DNA from 2 places in the Lactobacillus sp. HMSC08B12 genome. Region 1 is predicted to be linked to the other one. Evidence: riboswitches for the same ligand, from Rfam matches in the RefSeq annotation. Region 1 holds a riboswitch; the other holds the start of a gene.
What was found. Region 1 has a riboswitch for lysine ahead of HMPREF3168_RS01415 (ABC transporter substrate-binding protein/permease). Riboswitches for the same ligand answer to the same signal wherever they lie in the genome.

Region 2: another riboswitch for lysine. It lies ahead of dapD (2,3,4,5-tetrahydropyridine-2,6-dicarboxylate N-acetyltransferase); the one in region 1 lies ahead of HMPREF3168_RS01415 (ABC transporter substrate-binding protein/permease).

Annotation. Positions count from the first base shown of each region.
Region 1 covers NZ_KV793109.1:31,444-37,428, reverse strand. The annotation lists gene cls (cardiolipin synthase) at 1-462, shown strand, start outside; gene HMPREF3168_RS01435 (hypothetical protein) at 532-1,011, opposite strand; gene HMPREF3168_RS01430 (NAD-dependent protein deacylase) at 1,122-1,820, shown strand; gene HMPREF3168_RS01425 (DUF488 domain-containing protein) at 1,807-2,178, opposite strand; gene HMPREF3168_RS01420 (DNA-3-methyladenine glycosylase) at 2,261-2,887, shown strand; lysine riboswitch at 2,981-3,156, shown strand; gene HMPREF3168_RS01415 (ABC transporter substrate-binding protein/permease) at 3,276-4,859, shown strand; gene HMPREF3168_RS01410 (amino acid ABC transporter ATP-binding protein) at 4,863-5,624, shown strand; gene HMPREF3168_RS10560 (hypothetical protein) at 5,671-5,985, opposite strand, start outside.
Region 2 covers NZ_KV793089.1:12,513-18,497, reverse strand. The annotation lists gene dapF (diaminopimelate epimerase) at 1-160, opposite strand, end outside; gene HMPREF3168_RS00105 (aspartate kinase) at 162-1,535, opposite strand; lysine riboswitch at 1,756-1,932, shown strand; gene dapD (2,3,4,5-tetrahydropyridine-2,6-dicarboxylate N-acetyltransferase) at 2,048-2,761, shown strand; gene HMPREF3168_RS00095 (N-acetyldiaminopimelate deacetylase) at 2,822-3,976, shown strand; gene dapA (4-hydroxy-tetrahydrodipicolinate synthase) at 3,999-4,928, shown strand; gene dapB (4-hydroxy-tetrahydrodipicolinate reductase) at 4,930-5,709, shown strand; gene HMPREF3168_RS00080 (aminotransferase class I/II-fold pyridoxal phosphate-dependent enzyme) at 5,746-5,985, shown strand, end outside.

The DNA.
Region 1 (5,985 bases):
AGAAAGCGGGTCTGGATCCAGACTCCTTACTTGATTCCAGATGAGGCCATGATTGCCGCCTGGCAGATCCTGGCCAGCTCGGGAGTTGACCTGCGGATCATGATCCCCTGCATGCCGGACCACCCCTTCATCTACCGGGCAACCCAGTGGTACGCCAACCAGCTGGTCAAGATCGGGGTCAAGGTCTACACCTACAACAACGGCTTCATGCACGCCAAGACCATTATCGTCGACGACAAGTACGCGACTGTCGGCAGCGTCAACCAGGACTACCGGTCTTATGACTTGAACTTTGAAGATAATGTCTTCGTCTACGACCGGGCCTTTAACAAGGAGATGTCCGACCAGTTTGAAAAGGACATGGAGCAGTCGACCCTCCTCACGCCGGAGATGATCAAGAAGCAGTCCCACTGGCTGCGGTTCCTGCAGAACTTCTCCCGCCTCCTGTCCCCGATTTTGTAAAAAAGAACAAGAGAAAATAAAACAAGAAAACAGAAATTTAGAGCAGATAAAAATGGGTTAGTCACTCGACTAACCCATTTTTCTTACGTCAATATTTACCCCGCGTTCCAGGCGCTGCATCAAGAAAGAGACCACATCGCTGGCCTGCTTGTTGAAGCGGAGGTAGTAGATTTGGTGGCGGCTGGTTTCCAGGGCCGCGATCGACAGGTCGCCCACTTCCGGCGGCGCCGCGGTCAGGATCACCTGGCTGATTTCGCTGTATTTCAAAGTCCGGCGGAAGTAGCCGCTCAAAACCACCCGCTTGTCAGCAAAGCCCGACGTGGCTTCCAGGATCCCCGTCAAAATGAAGAGGGCTAGGAAGACGATGAAGCCGGGAGTTCCCAGGTCCAGGTAGCCCCAGCTGGCCCCCAGCCAGACCAATAGGATTGGCATGACCACCGCCGTCATCCGCCAGCGGGCCCGCAGGATCACCGTGGCCTGGCTGTACCAGCTGTAGCCGGCATAGGCCGCCAGCACGGTGTCGGCGACCAAGTAAAATAACGTGTCCATGGATTACCTCAAATATAATATCTTCTGCAACTAGTAGCTTAATTATAGCAAACCAAGCGCTTATAATGAAATCAAAAGGTATCAGCCGTTTTTTAAGAAAGAGGCAAAAAATGGACCAAGCAAAACTTGCGGAATTTAAAGCAGACTTAAAAAAGGCCAAGCACCCTGTCTTTTTGACCGGGGCAGGCGTGTCAACCCACTCCGGCATCCCCGACTACCGGTCTAAGACTGGCATCTACAACGGGGTCAGCGAGCCCCCGGAAGTCATCTTGAGCGAGGAGACCCTTTATGACCGGCCTCAGCTTTTTTATGACTTCGTCATGCAAAACATGTACTTCCCGGACGCCAAGCCAAATATGATCCACGAAAAGATCGCGACCATCTGCAATGAAAAAGGGGCCCTCATCACCCAGAACATCGACACCCTGGACCGGCAGGCCGGCAACCAGCACGTGACCGAATTTCACGGCAACCTCTACGACATCTACTGCTCCAAGTGCAAGCAAAAGGTCAGCTATGAGGACTACGCCAAGGGCTACAAGCACGAGTGCGGCGGGATCATCCGGCCCGGCATCGTCCTTTACGGGGAAGGCATCAACCCGGCCAATGTCAACCAGTCCATCCTGGAAATGCGGCAAAGCGACCTGGTCGTGATCGTCGGCACCAGCTTCGTTGTCTACCCCTTCGCCGGTCTCTTAGGCTACGCGGCAAAAGACGCCAAAATCTGGGCCGTCAACTTGACTGAGATCCCGGCACAAGGGATCAAGCAGCTGACCGGTGACGCCTTGGAGGTCTTTAAGCAAGTTTAGCCAGAGCTTCCTCAGCTGCCTCCTTTAAAACTACGGCCTGGTTGTGTTCTTCATCTTTAGCCCCGTACAAAAAGAGGACGTCCCCTTTTTGCAAAAGCTCTTGCAAATGCTCCACGAAAGGCGGCCATTCCGGATTGTCTGCCAATTCTTCCAGGTAATCTTGGCGGAAGTCCGGGTACCGGGCCGGGTCATGCTTAAACCAGGTCCGCAAGTCCCGGCTGGGAGCCAGCTCTTTCTTCCACTCGTCTAAATTGGCGGCTTCTTTTTTGATTCCCCGGGGCCAGAGCCGGTCGACTAAGATCCGGTAGCCGGCGGGCTGGTCTTTGGCGTAGATACGGACAGTTTTGATCGTTGACATAGGCGCACGCTTTCTCTTAAAAACAGTTTTTATTACAGCTTTTACTACATTCCCTATTTTAGTTAGAAAGATTAATTAAGCAATGGACTACAGGAATTTTTTCACCGGCCGGCCCACCAGCGAGATATGCCGGGATTTGATCGGCCGCCCCTTTTATTATCAAGCCGGCGGGAAAAAAATTGGCGGCTATATCGTTGAGGCCGAAGCCTACCTGGGCATATACGACCGGGCCGCCCACTCCTACGGGGGCAGAAGAAGCCAGGCTAACGAGGGCCTGTGGCGGGCCGGCGGGACCATCTACATCTACTCCCAGCGGCAGTACGTCTTTTTTGACATCGCCTGCCAGGAAGAAGGCAACCCCCAAGGGGTCTTAATTCGGGCCATTGAGCCGGTCTGGGGCCTAGACCAAATGCTTAAAAACCGGGGCGGCAAAGACGGGGTCCTTTTGACCAATGGACCGGCCAAATTAATGCAGGCCATGGGGATCAAGTCAAGAAACTGGGACCTGGCCCCTTTGGCGGACTCCCCTTTCGTTATTGACTTGACTGAGAAAAAGCCGGCTAAAGAAATCATTGCTTCGCCCAGAATCGGGATCGTCCAGGCTGACCCGGCCTGGGCCCAGGCGCCTCTGCGCTATTATGTGGCCGGCAACCCCTACGTCTCTGGCATGAAGAAACGGGACTGGGCGGATGATCACGGCTGGATGTAAATAAGAAAAGGGCAATCACAAAAATTCAGAAAACTAATTTTTTCTTGACTTTTTCTTAAAAGTAATTTAGCCTAAATGTAGTTGAAAATTATCCAATACAATAGAGGTCGCGATCGTTCACAAACACAAGGGGAGCTCACTGACAGTGTTGAGCCTTGTTATTAAGGGATATCGCCGAAATCAGCAGTGGGGTCGTGCGCGCTGTTGGTTGGGCTGCAGGAGAAGATTCTGCAGACTGTCCTAGTTTTCTAGGGAGCGCTATAATTTTTGGTATTCATACTGAATTTTACAGAATCAAAGCAAGCCTCATTGTATACCGCAGTGGGGCTTTTTTGCCGCTTTTTATTGTATTTCATAACTACTAAAAACATATCGGAGGTTTATTCAGATGAAGAAGCACAGCAGCTGGATTAGCGCCTTAATGGCGGCGGTCATGACGCTTGTCTTAGCTGTCAGTTGGAGCCAGCTGGCGCAAGCCAGCGGCACCTTGAAGATTGGTATGGAAGCCAACTACGCTCCATACAACTGGACCCAGACCACGTCCGCCAATGGCGCGGTCAAGATCGACGGGACCAGCTCTTACGCCAATGGTTACGACGTCAAGATCGCCAAGATCATCGCTAAGAAGCTGGGCAAGAAGGTTATCGTGGAAAAGACCCAATGGGACGGGCTTTTGCCAGCCCTGACCAGTGGCAAGATCGACTTGATCATTGCCGGGATGAGCCCGACGGCGGAAAGACGGAAGGCCATCAACTTTACCAGCCCATACCGGACCACCAACTTCGTGGTTATCGTCAACAAGCAGAGCAAGTACGCCAAGGCCAAGTACCTAACTAACTTCAAGGGGGCCAAGCTGACTGCCCAGCAAGGGACCCTGCACTACGACCTGATCAAGCAGCTGCCAGGGGCCAAGCGGGAACCAGCCTCCAAGGACTTTGCCGCCATGCGGGAATCCCTGGAAGCCGGCACGATCGACGGCTACGTGGCTGAAGACACGGAACTGACTTCCTTCCAGATGATGGACTCCAACATTACCGGGGTCAACCTGTCTAAGATGAAGGGCTTCAAGGTCTCCTCTTCTGACGCGGAAGTTTCCATCGGGGTTAAGAAAGGCAACGACCAGCTGCTCAGCCAGGTTAACAAGGTTTTGGCCGGCATTTCCACTTCAGAAAGAAACAAGCTGATGAAGGAAGCCGTGCAGCAGCAGCCGCAGACCAGCACCAAGAAGGAAAACTGGCTGGTTTCCATGCTGAAGAACTACGGGCAGATGATCCTGGAAGGGATCGGGATGACTCTCTTGATCTCCCTGGTCGGCACCATCGCCGGTTTCTTCATCGGTTTGCTGGTCGGCATCGTCCGGACTATTCCAGAACCAAAGAACAAGTTCAAAAAGGGCCTGTTAGCCTTCTGCAAGTGGCTCTTATCCGTCTACGTTGAAGTCTTCCGTGGCACGCCAATGATGGTACAAGCCGCGGTTATCTACTACGGGATCGCCCAGTTCTGGCACATCAACCTGAACAGAATGGTTGCCGCTTTGATCATCGTCTCCATCAACACCGGGGCCTACCTGGCCGAAGTTATCCGCGGGGGGATCATCTCCACGCCGAAGGGGCAGTTTGAAGCCGCCAGTGCTTTGGGGATGACCCACAACCAGAGAATGTGGCACATCATCCTGCCACAGGCTATCCGGAACTGCCTGCCGTCAATCACCAACGAATTTATCGTCAACATCAAAGACACTTCCGTATTGAGCATCATCTCAGTATCAGAACTGTTCTTCGTTGGTTCAACGATTGCCAGCCAGAGCTTCCAGTTCTTCCAAACCTACCTGGTCATCTCGGTCATCTACCTCTTCTTGACCTTTACGATCACCCGGATCTTCAACTTGATTGAAAAGCACATCGAAGGTCCTGAAAACTACAACATGATGGCCAACCAAGTTCAAGTCGGCAAGCAGGAAGGAGACAAGTAAAAAATGGCTGATTACAAGGATAATGAAATTATTTTAAACGTTCAGCACCTGCAAAAGGCTTACGGTGAACACCAAGTTTTGAAGGATATTTCCTTTGAAGTCCACAAGGGCAAGGTTATGACGGTCATCGGTCCTTCCGGTGGTGGTAAGTCAACCATGCTCCGCTGCATCAACTTGCTGGAAGATACAACTGGCGGGGAAATTCTTTTCCATGACCAGAACATCCTGGATGAAAAATACAACATCCCCCGCTACCGGTCCAAGGTCGGCATGGTTTTCCAGCAGTTTGAGCTTTTTGAAAACAAGAACGTCTTGCAAAACTGCATGATCGGCCAGGAACTGGTTCTGAAGCGGTCAAAGGCAGAAGCCAAGAAGATTGCCCTGGAGAACCTGAAGACCGTTGGGATGGATCCCTACGTCGACGCTAAGCCCCGTCAATTGTCCGGTGGGCAGAAGCAGAGAGTAGCGATTGCCAGAGCCATCTCCATGAACCCGGAAATCCTCCTCTTTGACGAACCGACCAGTGCCCTTGACCCAGAAATGGTCGGGGAAGTTTTGGAAACCATGAAGAAGCTGGCCAAGACTGGTTTGACCATGATCGTGGTTACCCACGAAATGGCCTTCGCCAAGGAAGTTTCCGACCAGGTCCTCTTCATGAGCGACGGTTACGTGGCTGAGCAAGGCAGCCCGGATGAAATCTTCAACCATCCGCAAAGCGAAAAGACCCAAAAGTTCTTAGCCAACTTCCGTGGCCCGCAAATTTAATTACACGCAAAAAGCAGCCTCACGGCTGCTTTTTTCTGTTTGCGATTTAGTTTTTTCCCCCGCGATTAGTAAATTTTTCCGTCAAGGCAAAAGCAAAAATAACTACGATAAACAGCATGAACAGGTCAAAAATAATTGTCCATGTTTGCTGACTATCGTAAACCTGCATAGTCAGTGACGAGGCCAAGCCCAGGCAAGCTAACTCATTAATGATCAGCTGCAAAAACCAGACAACCTTCTGCCAAGCTTGTTTTACCTTGTCTTGCTTGAATTCAAAGAAGTAAGTCCTAAGAGTGGCGACCACGATCATCACTAGCAAAAGCAGGTAGGCCAGGAAGAGCGGCCAGGAAACACTTTTGGC
Region 2 (5,985 bases), on a different contig from region 1:
ACAGGATGCCGTCAGCTCCGCCAAGCAGGCCAGTCTTGTGATCAGTAAGTGTCTGGGTCAATTGCCGCAGTTCATTATCAGTCAGCGGATTTTCCAGTTCAGTTTGGTCCAGAATGAAGAAGGAATTCTGTGAGCCGTGGACTTTCAATAATTTAGTCATCTTATTCTCCTTGTGCTTCTTGCTTGAAAAAGTAGTCGTAAATCGCGGCTACCGCCCGGTCGGCATCTTTAGCTGCCGTGCCCAGCATGATAGAAATTTCGGAAGCCCCTTGGTTGACCATCCGGAGAGAAATACCCTCTCTGGCTACAGGGGTGGCAATATCCCGGATGACCCCGATCCGGTCCCTCATCCCTTCACCGACCAGCATGATAATCGCGTAATCGCTGATCCATTCCAAGTGGTCAGGACTGACTTCATTTTGAATTTCATTGCAGATCTGGTCGATCAATTCATCGTTTAACGTGTCCCGGTCAAAGATCAAAGTCAAGTCGTCAATCCCGGTTGGCATGTGTTCATAGGACAGTTTGTACTTGTTTAAGATTTGCAGGATGCGGAGGGTAAAGCCAACTTCCTTGTTGAGCAGGTACTTGTGCAGGTAGAGGGCACCAAAGTGCTTGCCGCTGGCGATCCCGGTAATGACGGTTTCAGGCTTGAAGCCTTTTTCCGGTACGATCATGGTCCCGCGCTTTTCCGGGTGCTGGGTATTCTTCACATTGATTGGAATCTGCCCTTGAATGGCTGGGATCAAGGCTTCATCGTGGAAGACAGAGAAACCAGCATAAGACAATTCCCGCATTTCCCGGTAGGTCATCGTGTGGATCGGCTGTGGCTGGTCAACAACCTTCGGGTTAGCGGAGAAAATAGCATCGACATCAGTAAAGTTTTCATATAAGTCAGCGTGGAAACCTCTGGCCAAAATCGCCCCGGTAATGTCTGAACCACCTCTTGAGAAGGTAGCAATATGGCCAGCCAGAGTATAGCCGTAAAAGCCTGGGAAAATCAGCTTTTCGTCAGCGTCATAGGCAAAGTTTTCTAGGAGCTGGTAGCTTTCCGGGTTGACAGAGGCATTGTTTGGACTACCGGTAACGATGATCCCGGCATCTTTAGGATCAACATAGCGGGCCTTTACCCCTTGGCTTTGCAGAATCTTCGCAATCAGCTTGGCGTTAAGCCGCTCGCCGTGGGCCTTAAAGGTCGCCTGCAGATAGTTCTTGTTTGGATAGTGCTCCTTTGGCAAATTCAGCAGGATTTCTTTCAAGGGCAAGATTTCTTCGAGCGGCAAGTTAAAGTACTCGCCGATTTCAACGTAGCGCTGGAAGATCCGGTCAGCAACTTCAAGCCCGTTTCTGCCATGGTTGATTTCATGGGCGTACTTGATCAAAAGGTCAGTGACCTTGATGTCATCGTCAAAGCGTTTGCCTGGGGCAGACGTAACGACAACTTGTCTTTCAGCTTCAGCGGTAATAATCTTCAAAGCATTTTCTACAGCAGGGCCGCTAGCCAGGGAACTGCCACCAAACTTAACAACTTTCATGGGCTACTCTCTTTCGTGTTTGTCTTTAATCATAATTTAAGTTTAATCAGAATGGACTTTACCATTTTTCTCTGGAAAATGCAAAGAAAGATTCTGAAAAATCATGATAATCGCCTTCTAAACATTGTGATACCAGTGCTTGAGGAAGCTTGAAATAAAAAAATGCAAATAAAAAGCTGAAAAGGTGTTGACAAGATGAGGCCAATATTATAAACTGACTACAAATTGAAGAGGCGCAACCGACAAGAGTAAGGCAAGGGAGCCAGCCAGGCGGAGAACTTGCAAGAAAGGGGAGGTTGCCGAAGCGTCCGTTTTGGCAAGGCGGATTGGCTGGGCTATGGCTTAAGAGGCCATGGACTGTCGCAGGGAAGGTACCTGCGTTGCGCTTGCAATTTGACGAGAGAATTTGATTTTGAATTTTTCGGGCTCCAGATTGTTAAGGCAATCTGGAGCTTTTTCTTTGCCTCTTCGAAGTAACAGAAACAGATGCAGATTAGAAAGAGAAAGATATTATGGCAGAATTAGACGCGCAAAGCATTATCAACTACATTGGTTCAGCACCAAAGAAGACCCCGGTTAAGGTTTACTTGCGAGGCGCCGGCCTTGATCAAGTCACTTTCCCAGATGGCACGGATCCTTTTGTCAGCGGTCAAGCCGGCGTAGTCTTCGGCGACTGGCAAGATCTCAAGCCGTTTTTAGCAGAACACGAAGCTGACTTTGAATCTGTCCGCGTGGAAAACACGGCCCGCAATTCAGCTGTTCCTTTGCTGGACCTTAAGGAAATCAATGCCCGGATCGAACCAGGCGCTATTATCCGTGACCAGGTCTTGATCGGTGATAACGCGGTTATCATGATGGGGGCGGTAATTAACATTGGCGCGGAAATCGGTGCCGGCTCAATGATCGACATGGGCGCGATCTTAGGCGGCCGGGCGATCGTCGGCAAGAACTGCCACATCGGTGCCGGTACGGTCTTAGCCGGGGTGGTTGAACCAGCTTCTGCCTTGCCGGTCCGCGTTGACGATGACGTTCTGATCGGTGCCAACGCGGTTGTCCTGGAAGGCGTCCACGTCGGTCAAGGTGCAGTTGTAGCAGCGGGTGCGGTTGTGACCAAGGATGTGGCTCCGCACACGGTGGTTGCCGGCGTTCCAGCCAAGGTAATCAAGGAAGTCGACGCCAAGACAGAAAGCAAGACCGGCCTGGAAGAAGACCTGCGTAAGCTGTAAAGAGTCAAGTTAAAGTAAACAAAACAGACATAAGTTAGTCCACATTAAGGAAGTTTTTCAATGGCAGTATTGACCGAAGCCGAGTTGCTTCAAATCCGGCGCCAACTCCACCAGATCCCGGAATTGGCTTTAAAAGAATATCAAACCCATGCTTATCTCTTGGATGTGATCAAGCAGATGAAGCAAGACTACCTGGAAATCAGGGAGCCAGCAGAATTGCCAACCGCGCTCCTGGTTCTGGTCAAGGGGTCAAAGGCTAAACGGACCATCGGCTACCGGGCGGATATTGATGCTTTGCCGGTAACTGAAGCAACCGGCCTGCCATATGCTTCCAAGCACCAAGGCGTGATGCATGCCTGCGGGCACGACATCCATATGACTGTTGCTTTGGGTGTTCTCAGCTACTTTAGCGAGCACCAGCCAACTGACAACCTCCTGTTCTTCTTCCAGCCGGCTGAAGAAAGCGAGAGCGGCGGCATGAAGGCCTACCAGCTGGGACTTTTCACCGGTAAGTGGCATGTTGATGAATTCTACGGCCTGCATGATAACCCAAGTCTGCCGGCTGGGGCGATTGGCTGCCGGAACGGCACCTTGTTTGCCGGAACGACTGAAGTCAACATTGATATTCAAGGCAAGGGCGGGCACGCTGCCTTCCCGCAATTGTCAAATGACGCGGTTGTCGCGGCAGCAGCCTTGATTATGCAGGTCCAGACCATCATTTCCAGAAATATTGATCCGGTTCAAAGCGGGGTTATCACCTTGGGCAAGTTGACTGCCGGCAAGATCAGAAACGTAATCGCTGATTCAGCCAGAATTGAAGGCACGATCCGGGGACTTACCCAAAGCATGATCGAATTGATCGACAAAAGGCTGGCCGAAGTCTGCCAGGGAATTGAGCTGAGCTTCGGCGTCAAAGTCAAGCTGGAACTCAACCAAGGCGGCTACTGGCCAGTTGAAAATAACCCGGAATTAACTGAAAACTTCATTAAATACATGAAGCAGGCTGACGGGGTTGAATATGTCGAAACGGCCCCGGCGATGACCGGAGAAGACTTCGGCTACCTCCTGGCTCAGATCCCGGGAACCATGTTCTGGCTGGGTATTGAGGACGATTCACCCCTGCACTCAGCAACATTAATCCCCCAGGAAAGTTCAATCAGCCGCGGCATTGCGGCAATTACCGGCTTTTTGGAATACCGGATGACAGAAGGCTAAGGAAACAATAGAGGCAAATACAATGAACCAAAACTTACAAAACGCGGACTTACTGACAGCAATCATTACGCCTTTTACGGAAGACGGACAGATCGACTTTGCCAGCTTGACTGAATTAACCAACAACTTGATTGACCAGGGCTGCAACGGCTTTGTGATTGGCGGGACAACTGGTGAGACGCCAACTTTGACCCATGACGAAAAGATCGCCTTGTACACCCGCTTTGGTCAGATTGTAAATGGGCGTGTACCGGTTATTGCCGGCACGGGCAGTAACAACACAGCAGAAACCATTGCTTTTACTGAAGAAGTTGCCCAGATTCCGGGCATCGACTATGCTTTGGTTGTCGTTCCGCCATACAACAAGCCAAACCAGCGGTCAATGATCGCTCACTTTACGGCAGTTGCTGACCAGGTTCACATTCCAGTAGTCATCTACAACATTCCGGGCCGGACTGGGGTTAAAATGGAAGTGTCAACTATTTTACAGCTGGCCCAGCACCCCAATATTGCCGGTATCAAGCAGTGCGCCAGCCTGGAAGAAATCGAAGAGATCGTATCCGGCCGGCCAGTAGACTTTGCCGTCTTTACCGGCGAAGATGCCCAGGCGCTGACGGCCAGAATTTTGGGCGCTGACGGGGTCATCTCAGTTGCCAGTCACCTGTACACCCCAAGAATGCGGGAAATGTACGATGAACTTTACGCGGGCAACTTTGCCTTGGCCGGCAGCCTGCAGCGCTGGCTGACCCCGCGGATGAAAGCCCTGTTCATGTTCCCGTCACCATCACCAGTTAAGGCGGCTTTAGCTGCCATGGGTTACCAAGTAGGCGGCTTACGGTTGCCGCTTGTAGCTTTGAACGATGAAGAAAAGGAAGAACTCGCCACTGCTTTGAAGCTGCCGAAGGATGCATTAGCTAGTCAGCTGACGCGTGATATGTTAGAAGGAGATTAAGATGCCAAGAATTTTATTGGCCGGTTTTGCCGGCTCAATGGGCCAGCAAGTCGTTAAATTAGTAGCAAGCCTGCCAGACTTTGAAATAACGGCCGGCCTGGCCCACCGTTTAAAGAGCAGCGATCCAGCAGACTATGGCCTGCCAGCAAGCGCTAAGTTGTACACCAGCCTGGATGAAATTCCAGCCGACGCAGCAGATATCTGGGTTGACTTTACTGTACCAGCCTCTGTCTACCAAAACGTCCGCTATGCCTTGGAAAACGGCTACCGGCCAATCGTAGGGACGACTGGCTTGACTGACCAGCAGGAAGCTGAGTTGAAGCAATTGGCCAAGGAGAAGGGAATTGGCGGCTTGATTGCTCCTAACTTTGGCATGTCAGCTGTTTTATTGATGAAGTTTGCCCAAGAAGCAGCTAAGTACTTCCCAGACGTGGAAATCATCGAAATGCACCACGAAGACAAGAAGGATGCTCCATCAGGCACGGCCTTGGCCACAGCCAAGCTGATCGCTGAAGTCCGCGAGCCTCACCGAACTGCAGCAGACACGATAGAAAGCCTGCCAGGGGCAAGAGGCGGCGATTACCAAGGCATCAAGCTGCACGCGGTTCGCTTGCCAGGCTACGTCGCTCATGAACAGGTGCTTTTTGGCGGCAAGGGGGAAGCCTTGACCATCCGGCAGGACTCCTTTGACCGGTCATCCTTCATGAGCGGGGTCAAGGTTGCCTTGGAAAAGGCAGCTGACTTAGACCAGCTCTATGTCGGCCTGGAAAACGTTTTGTAGACAGTATTCTTTGTTTTTTATAGAAAGACGATCATCATGCCAGAAACAGATCCTAACTTGCGGGATTTAGGCAACAGAAATCTTGCTAAAATCGCGCCTTCAGCCATCCGGGCTTTTGACGAAGAAATCTCCCAGATTCCGGGAATCATCAAGCTCACCTTGGGGGAACCAGACTTCGCGGTGCCAGATCATGTTAAAAGGGCCGCTATTCGGGGAATTGAAGCAGACGACTCCCACTACGGGCCATCAAAAGGGAAGCTGGCCCTGCGTGAAGCT